Regions from separate parts of the Nonomuraea sp. KM90 genome, predicted to be linked through region 2. Evidence: riboswitches for the same ligand, from Rfam matches in the RefSeq annotation. Region 2 holds a riboswitch; the other holds the start of a gene.
The links. Region 2 has a riboswitch for thiamine pyrophosphate ahead of ACTWPW_RS01205 (FAD-dependent oxidoreductase). Riboswitches for the same ligand answer to the same signal wherever they lie in the genome.

Region 1: linked by a shared signal. The riboswitch ahead of thiD (bifunctional hydroxymethylpyrimidine kinase/phosphomethylpyrimidine kinase) and the one ahead of ACTWPW_RS01205 (FAD-dependent oxidoreductase) in region 2 are both predicted to bind thiamine pyrophosphate.

What each region holds. Positions count from the first base shown of each region.
Region 1 is NZ_JBQQCB010000015.1:36,018-40,561, reverse strand. It holds gene ACTWPW_RS18520 (carbon starvation CstA family protein) at 1-790, shown strand, start outside; gene ACTWPW_RS18515 (TenA family protein) at 794-1,462, opposite strand; gene thiD (bifunctional hydroxymethylpyrimidine kinase/phosphomethylpyrimidine kinase) at 1,541-2,344, opposite strand; TPP riboswitch at 2,338-2,433, opposite strand; gene ACTWPW_RS18505 (histidine phosphatase family protein) at 2,450-3,103, opposite strand; gene ACTWPW_RS18500 (DNA polymerase domain-containing protein) at 3,164-4,111, shown strand; gene ACTWPW_RS18495 (M28 family metallopeptidase) at 4,231-4,544, shown strand, end outside.
Region 2 is NZ_JBQQCB010000001.1:189,151-193,694, forward strand. It holds gene thiE (thiamine phosphate synthase) at 1-292, opposite strand, end outside; gene ACTWPW_RS01195 (Rv2175c family DNA-binding protein) at 270-644, opposite strand; gene ACTWPW_RS01200 (NAD(P)/FAD-dependent oxidoreductase) at 675-1,838, opposite strand; TPP riboswitch at 1,897-2,013, shown strand; gene ACTWPW_RS01205 (FAD-dependent oxidoreductase) at 2,003-3,187, shown strand; gene thiS (sulfur carrier protein ThiS) at 3,184-3,384, shown strand; gene ACTWPW_RS01215 (thiazole synthase) at 3,377-4,132, shown strand; gene pknB (Stk1 family PASTA domain-containing Ser/Thr kinase) at 4,286-4,544, shown strand, end outside.

The DNA.
Region 1 (4,544 bases), on a different contig from region 2:
CACGCTGGCGGTGGGCATCTCGCAGATCTTCTCCGGGTTCCTCGGGGGAGCGGGGCTGCAGGCGTTCTGGTACCACTTCGCGATCATGTTCGAGGCGCTGTTCATCCTCACCACCGTCGACGCCGGGACGCGGGTGGGGCGGTTCATGCTCCAGGACACGCTGGGCAACCTGTGGAAGCCGATCGCACGGGTGAGCTGGTGGCCGGGGCTGGTCGCCTCCAGCGCCGTGGTCGTGGCGGCCTGGGGATATTTCCTCTACCAGGGCGTCAACGACCCGCTCGGCGGCATCAACCAGCTCTTCCCGCTGTTCGGCATCGCCAACCAGCTCCTGGCGGCCGTCGCGCTCACTGTGGCCACCACGCTGCTGATCAAGAGTGGCCGGCTCAAGTGGGCCTGGGTGACGGGGGTGCCCCTGGCCTGGGACGTGGCGGTCACGCTGACCGCCAGCTACCAGAAGGTGTTCTCGACCGACCCCACGCTCGGCTTCTTCGCCCAGCGTGACCGCTATCAGACGGCGCTCGACCAGGGACAGCTCCTCGCGCCCGCCAAGACGACCGGCGCGATGCAGCAGATCGTGATCAACTCCACCGTCGACGGCGTCCTGGCGGCGCTGTTCGCCATCCTGATCATCGTGGTGATCCTCGACGCGGCCCGCGTGTGGATCAAGGCGATCAGGACGCGGGAGCCGCTGCCGGACACGGAGGCGCCGTTCGAGGAGTCCAAGATCCTCGCCCCGGCCGGGCTCATCGCCACCCGCGAGGAGAAGGAGATGATGGCCAAGGCGCCGTGATGGTCAGGGCGCGAGCCACCGCTCCGTCGGCCAGGTCTCGCGCCGCCAGGCGCTGTCCCAGAACATCCACTCGTACGCCGCCGCCCGGCCGTAGGCCTCTCCCATGGCCTCGCGGGTGGCCGGGTCGGCGGCGGCGGCGAGCCGGTCGGCGATGCCCTTGGCCTGCTCGACGGAGGCCGCGAAGGCCGGGTCCGCGTAGGTGGAGATCCACTTGACGTACGGGTGCTCCGGGGTGGCGTACTTCAGCAGCGCCGTACCGACGTCCTGGTAGATCCAGAAGCACGGCAGCACCGCCGCCGCGATCACCGGGTAGGGCGCGGTGAGCGCCGTGGCCTGCAGGAACGACGCGTACGCCAGGCACGTCGGCGACATCGCCAGGCCCTTGGCGTCGGCGCCGAGCTCCTCGGCGTAGCCGGCGTGCAGCATGCGCTCGGCGGCCAGCGCGGTGTGCGCGCTCTGGGCCCAGAACGCCGCGTCGGCGGGGTCTGTCGCCCGCACGGACGCCGTGGCCAGCGCCTTGGAGAACGCCTCCAGGTAGCGGGCGTCCTGCACGATGTAGAAGCCGAACCGGTCGGGGTCGAGGGTGCCGTCGCCGAGCGCGACGAGGAAGGGGTGCTCGTGGATGGCGCGCATCAGCTCGGCCGTGCGCTGCCAGATGTCATCGCAGAACATCGCGTCTCCTTGGGAACGGCAATCTGGGGGCGGCAATCTTGGGGGCGCAGGTTTGGGGCGCAGTCTTCGGGAGCGTGCTCACCAGATGGCGTGGAAGTGGTGGACGGGGCCGTGGCCGTGCCCGACGTCGAGCGTGTCGGCCGCGCGCAGCGCCTCCGTCAGGTAGGTCTTCGCCGCCCGCACCGCGCCCGGCCAGTCGTCGTGGCGGGGGCGCAGCGCCGCGATGGCCGAGGACAGCGTGCAGCCGGTGCCGTGGGTGTTGCGGGTGTCCACGCGGGGCGCGGCCAGCTCGATCGCGCCCTCGGGCGTGGCCAGCACGTCCACGCAGGTGTCGCCGTCCAGGTGGCCGCCCTTGAGCAGCACCTGCCGGGCGCCCAGCGCGCGCAGCCGCCGCGCCTGCCCGTGCATCTCGGACAGGCCGCGGGCCGGCTCCTCGCCGAGCAGGTCCGCCGCCTCGGGCAGGTTGGGCGTGATCAGGTCGGCGCGGGGCAGCAGCGTCTCGCGCAGCTCGGCCACGGCGTCGGCCGGCAGCAGCCGGTCGCCGCTCTTGGCCACCATCACGGGGTCGAGCACGACGAAAGGCGGCCGGTACGTGTCCAGTGCCGCCGCCACCGCCTTGATCAGCGGCGCGGTGCCCAGCATGCCGATCTTCACGGCGTCCGCCGGCACGTCGGTCAGCAGCGTGTCGAGCTGGGCGGCGACGAACTCGGCCGGCACCTCGTGGATGCCGGTCACGCCCGTGGTGGTCTGCGCGACCAGCGCCGTGACGACCGTCATGCCGTAGGCGCCGAGCGCGGAGAAGGTCTTCAGATCGCCCTGGATGCCGGCGCCGCCGCTGGGGTCGGTGCCCGCGATGGACAGGACTCTGGGTGCGTCGCTCACCGAGATGACGTCCCTTCGCTAGTGCGAACTAGATCAGGTTCGACGGGTGTGATCTCAGCCCGGGTCTCCGGGCACCCCGCGTCAGTGGCCCACTGTAACAGGCGCTCAGCCGCGCAGCTCCGGGGGGAAGCCGGTCCAGCGCAGCTCCACGGGAAGGTGACCCATGTCGTTGAAGAAGAGCAGCGAGGGCGGCCGGCCGGGGGCGTAGCGGATGGCGGTCAGGGCGGCGTTGGCGTGGTTGAGCCCGAGCCAGCGCCACTCGGGGGCGTCCTGGGCGGCGCGTACCAGCCAGCCGATCAGGAAGTTGTGCGTGACCACGAGCTCGTGGCGGGTCTCGTCCACCGTCTCGTCCACCGTCTCGTCCACCGTCTCGTCCACCGTCGTGTCCACCGTTCCGCCCACTGGGCCGGTGAACAGGTCGAGGGCCTCGCGGGCCAGCTTCGGCTCCGCCCCGGGGAACCGGGCGAGGAAGCCGAGGAAGTGGTCGGCGTACTCGGGGGGCAGCTCCTCCCTGGCCGGCAGGTACGGCACGTAGTCGCCGGCGGCCTCCGACACGCGCAGCGGGACGCCGGGGAGGTGCTCGCCGATCAGGCGGGCGGTCTCGGCGGCCCGGGGGAGCGGCCCGTGGTGGACGGCGGCCAGCGGGACGCCGCGGAGCCGCTCGCCGAGCAGCGCGGCCTGGCGGCGGCCGGCGTCCGTCAGGCCGCTCTCGTCCGGGGTGGCCTCGCTGTGCCGGGTGAGGTAGAGGAGACGCGTCATGGGGATCATTGTGGCCCGCGAATGTTGACCACACGTTCGAGTGTCGGCATCGTAGGGCGGGTGGCCGCTGATGAGACGCGCGACGGGGTCGCCCTGACCAACCTCGACCAGCCGTTGTTCGACGGTGCCGGCGCCACCAAGCGCGACCTGGTCGACTACCTCGACGCGGTCCGCGACCGCATCCTCCCGGTCCTGCGCGACCGCGCGCTCTCGGTCATCCGCGTGCGCCCGGGCCAGGAGCCGTTCGTGCAGAAGAACCTGCCCAAATACGCCCCCGACTGGGTGCGCTCGGTGTCCATGTGGGCGGACGCGTCGCGCCGGCAGGTGACGTACGCGCTGTGCGACGACCGCAGGACGCTGCTGTGGTTCGCGAACCAGCGGGCGGTGGAATACCACCCGGCGCTGTTCGTCGGCGACCACCCCACCCACATGATCCTCGACCTCGACCCGCCGGAGCACGACGACTCCTTCTCGCTGGCCGTGCGCGGCGCCTTCCTCGTCCGCCAGGCCCTCGACGACGCCGGGCTGAGCGGGGCGGTGAAGACCAGCGGGGCGAAGGGCGTGCACGTGTTCGTGCCCGTGGCCGAGGGCACGGCGCCGGACGACCTGGCGGCGGCCACCCGGGCCCTGGCCGCCCGCGCCGAGCGGGTGGACCCGGCGCTGGCCACCACGGCGTTCATCCGCGAGGACCGCGCGGGCAAGGTCTTCCTCGACTCCACGCGCGCGGGCGGCGCCACGGTGGCGGCCGCCTACAGCCCCCGCATCCGGCCGGGCGTGCCCGTCTCCTTCCCCGTGGCCTGGGCCGACCTCGACCGCGTGGCGCCGGCCGACTTCACCATGCGCACCGCGCCCGGGCTGCTGGCCGAGGGTGATCCGTGGGCCGAGCACATGCCCGCGCCGCAGCGGCTGCCGGACGACCTCATCGCCGAGGGGCACACGATCCCGGTCGCCCGCGTACAGGCGATGCACGAGGGCAAGCGGCGTGCCCGCGCCCGCCGCGCGGAGTAAATGTCCGGAATTTGCAGCATTAGTGGGTCTTCTCAGGGGTTCCTGGCCGGGTTACGTTCCGGTGGCGGCGGCTCGGGGGAAATCGCCGCGATCTCCGGTCTGTTCCTGGGGGAACCCCTATGCGAAGAATGCTCATCGTTCTGATCGCCGCACTCTCCTTACCGCTGACGATGGCCGCGCCGGTCAACGCGGGCGGGCTCGACGACGTGTTCGCCAAGCTCCTCGTCAAGCAGGTCAAGGGGGCCAACGCCAAGAAGCACCTCGACGCCCTGCAGGCCATCGGCACCGCCAACGGCGGCAACCGCGCCGCCGGCACGCCCGGCTACGACGCCTCGGTCGACTACGTGGCGGGCAAGCTGCGCAAGGCCGGGTACAAGGTCACGCTCCAGCCGATCAACTTCGTCGAGAGCTGGTCCGAGAACTCCCCGCCGGT
Region 2 (4,544 bases):
CGACCGTCACGGGAAGGTCGTCCTGCCCCAGGTGGAGCACGTCGGGCCGGGCGGCGTAGGCGATGTCCGCCCGGTCGTTGACGGCCAGCAGCTTGCCGTGCCGGTCGCAGGCGTCGCGGAAGATCTCGAGGAGCGCGAGTTCTTCGCGAGCCTCCAGGCCCTTCTCCCGCAGCTGGATGATGTCCACGCCCCCGGCCAGCACCGAATCGAGGAACTCTGCCAGGTCGCCGCGGTCGCGGCGGCCGTCTGTGCAGAGATAGAGGCGGGCCTCAGAAAGCGAGGGCTTGGGCACGCCGCTTGACCTCGGTATGACGGCCGGCCTTGATCGCCTCTATGGGCGATCCGGGCAGCGACTCGTCTGGGGTGAAGAGCCAGCGCAGCGACTCGACATCGTCGTAGCCGGCGTCCTGCAACACGGTCAGCGTGCCGGGCAGGCCCTTCATCACGTCCTTCCCATCGAGGAACACCGCGGGCACCTGTGGCCCGCCGCTCCCGCGGCGCACGCCGAGGAGCTTGTGGTCCTTGAGGAGCTGCTTGGCCCGCCCGATCGAAAGGTCAAGGCGCGAGGCCACTTCGGGGAGCGTGAGCCACTCGTCGACGAGCTGCTCGGTCTCCCGGTCGATCTGTGCAACAGAAAGCGTCACGAAACCACAACTACCACATGCCGTCCTTGCTCAAACAACACAATCCCGTAGGGGGACTTGTGGATCTACCAGGCGTTCCGCGTCGAGGCGGTGGCCCGCCTCGATGATCCGCCGCCCCTGTACGAGATCGCGCGGCCGGTCCACGGCGAGCACCGCGGCGAGGGTGTCGCCGGCGGTGAGCCAGACGGCCGACCACTTGCCCTCGGGCTCTCCTCGATAGACCAGCCGTTCCCCCGCGGGGTGGTGGCCGGAGTATTGCACCATGTGCCCGAACTGCTCGGACCAGAAGTATGGCACCGGATCGTACACGGCTTCCTCCCCCAGCAGTGTCGCGGCGGCGACCTCGGGGGCGTTGAGCGCGGTGTCCCAGTGTTCCACCCTGAGCCTGACCTGCCAGCGGCGCGACCACCAGGCGGCGCAGTCGCCCACGGCAACCGTGTTCGGGAGCGAGGCGCGCAGGTGCTCGTCGGTGACGACGCCGTTGTGGAGGTCGATGTCGGCGCCGGCCAGCCATTCGACCGCCGGGCGCACGCCGATGCCGGTGACGACCGCGTGGGCCTCGACGAACTCGCCGCCCACCAGCCGCACGCCGCCCTCGTCCACGGAGTCGACCATGGTGCCGAGCCGCAGGTCGATGCCGTCGTACCAGCGCTCGGTGCGGGCCCCGATCTCGGTGCCGACGGCGGTCGCGAGCGGGGTCTCGGCGGACTCGATCACCGTCACCTCGCAGCCGGCGCGGCGGGCCGCCGTGGCCACCTCCGCGCCGATCCAGCCGGCGCCGACGATGGCAAGGCGGGCGCCGGGGACGAGCATGGCCCTGAGCTCGTGGGCGTCGTCGATGGTGCGCAGCACGTGCTGGGGGCCGTCGCCGGGCAGCCTGATCGGCTCGGCGCCGGTGGCGATGACCAGGCTGTCGTAGCCGATCTCGCCCTCGGTGGTCTCCACGACGCCCTCGCGCAGCGACTTGGCGCTGACGCCGGGCCAGAAGTCGACGCCCATGGACTCGAGGTCGGTCTCGACGTAGCTGGAGTCGGCGTCGCCGGCCAGGACGGCCTTGGACAGGGGCGGGCGGTCGTAGGGGCGGTGGCGCTCCTGGCCCACCAGGGTGATCCGGCCGTCGAACCCGCGCCCGCGCAGTGCCTCGACCGTACGCACTCCGGCCAGGCCCGCTCCCACCACCACGACATGCTTCACGTTGATGACCATAACGGGGGCGGTGCGTGGACGTCGCACCGAGGCCGTAGGCTGTGGACGTAAGACGCGCGGGAGTCCGGCCGTAACCGGGCTGAGAGGAAGGCTGCACCGGGCCTTCGACCGCAAGACACCTGATCCGGATCATGCCGGCGAAGGGAGCGCATGTGGACGTGATCGTGGGTGGCGGGGTCGTCGGGCTTTCCGTCGCCTGGCGGATGGCCCGTGAGGGGCGGCAGGTCACCGTGGTCGACCCGGCTCCGGGCACGGGTGCCTCGCACGCGGCGGCGGGGATGCTGGCCCCGGTCAGCGAGGTGACCTACACCGAGGCGCCGCTGCTGCGGCTGGGGATGGCCTCGCTGCGCCGCTGGCCCGCCTTCGCCGCCGAGCTCTCCGCGGACGCCGGCCTGGACGAAGCCGCCGGACCGGGCGCGGAGCAGGGGCCGAAGCGGCCCGGCGCGGGTCGGGGGCTGAACCGGCCCGGCGCGGGGCGAGGGCTGGATCTCCGGTCGGACGGGACGCTCGACGTGGCGTTCGGGGCCGACGACCTGGCGGCGCTGGACGAGCTGGCGGCGTTCATGGACAAGCTGGGCCTGCCGGTCGAGCGGCTGACCGGGCGGGAGTGCCGCCGGCTGGAGCCGATGCTGGCACCCTCCGTGCGCGGCGGGCTGCTGGCGGCCGGTGACGCCTGGGTCGACCCGCGCCGCGTGACGGCGGCGCTGCTGGCCGCCCTGGAACGGAGGGGCGTGCCGCTGGTCAGGGCCCGCGCGACTGGGCTGCTGCGCGAGGGCGGGCGCGAAGGTGGGGCGGTCACGGGCGTGCGCCTGGACGGCGACCCCGCCGAGCTGCGGGCCGAGCGGGTCGTCGTGGCGGCCGGGGCCTGGAGCGCCGAGCTGGCCGAGGTGCCGGTGCGGCCGGTCAAGGGGCAGATCATGCGGTTGCGCTCGCCGCAGCCGCTGCTCGGCCGGTGCGTACGCGGAACCGTGCACGGCTCGTACGTCTACCTGGTCCCCCGGGGCGACGGCGAGCTGGTGGTCGGGGCCACGCAGGAGGAGCTGGGATTCGACACCCGGGTGACCGCCGGCGGGCTCTACGAGCTGCTGCGGGACGCCAGGGAGCTGGTGCCGGGCGTCACCGAGCTGGAGGTCGCCGACGTGGTGGCGGGGCTGCGGCCGGGGACACCGGACAACCTGCCGGTCATCGGGCCGAGCGGGACACCGGGGCTGGCGTTCGCGACCGGGCACCACCGGGGCGGCGTGCTGCTGGCCCCGCTCACGACGGCCATCCTGCTGGGCGAGGAGAGCGAGCTGGCGGCCCTGTGCACGCCGGAGAGATTTCGGGAAATTTCATGATTGTTACCATCAACGGGGCCGCGCACGAGGTGGTCGACGGCATCACCGTGGCGCAGGCCGTACGCATATTGACCGCGGTCACCACCGGAGTGGCCGTGGCCGTGAACGACGAGGTGGTCACGCGCGGCGCCTGGGACTCGACGGCGCTGCGCGACCGTGACCGCGTGGAGGTTCTGACGGCGGTGCAAGGTGGATGATCTGATCATCGCCGGGGAGAAGTTCTCCTCCCGGCTCATCATGGGGACCGGCGGCGCGCCCTCGCTGGAGGTGCTCGACCAGGCGCTGGCGGCGTCGGGGACCGAGCTGACCACGGTGGCGATGCGGCGGCTCGACCCGGGCTCACGGGGCTCCGTGCTGGACGTGCTGCACAGGCGCGACATCAAGGTGCTGCCCAACACGGCCGGCTGCTTCACCGCGGGCGAGGCCGTGCTGACGGCCCGGATGGCCAGGGAGGCCCTGGGCACGAACTGGGTCAAGCTGGAGGTCATCGCCGACGAGCGGACGCTGCTGCCGGACCCGATCGAGACGTTCGACGCGGCCGAGCGGCTGGTGGCGGACGGGTTCGTGGTGCTGCCGTACATCGGGGACGACCCGGCGCTGGCCCGGCGGCTGGAGCAGGCCGGCTGCGCCGCCGTGATGCCCCTGGGGGCGCCGATCGGCTCGGGGCTGGGCATCCGCAACCCGCACAACATCGAGCTCATCGTGGAGGCCGCCGGCGTGCCGGTGATCCTCGACGCGGGCATCGGCACGGCGAGCGACGCCGCGCTGGCGATGGAGCTGGGCTGCGACGCCGTGCTGCTGGCCACGGCCGTCACCAGGGCGCAGCGGCCCGACCTCATGGCGGCGGCCATGAAGGGCGCCGTGGTCGCCGGGCGGCTGGCGCGGCAGGCGGGCCGCATCCCGCGCCGCCGCTACGCCGAGGCGTCCTCCCCGATGACGCCGTGACCCCGGAGGCGCCCGTGACCCCGGTGGCCGTCGTGACCTGGGAGGGGTCGTGTCCGCTTCGCCGGAAGCTGGGACGTTCCAACGGGAACGTCTCCGCATCGGTTTCGGGCGCCCGGGCCCTGCCAGTGGCAAAACGCCCGTAAACTCAGCGGGGTGGATACGACGACTGCGGACCCCCTGGTCGGGCGGCTCCTCGATGGGCGCTACCGCATCGAGAGCCGGATCGCCCGGGGCGGTATGGCGACCGTCTACCTCGCGCTGGACATCCGGCTCGACCGGACGGTGGCGCTGAAGGTCATGCACCGCTCGCTCGCCGAGGACCCGGCCTTCGTCAGGCGGTTCATCGGCGAGGCCAAGTCGGTGGCCAGCCTCTCCCATCCCAACGTGGTGCACGTCTTCGACCAGGGCACCG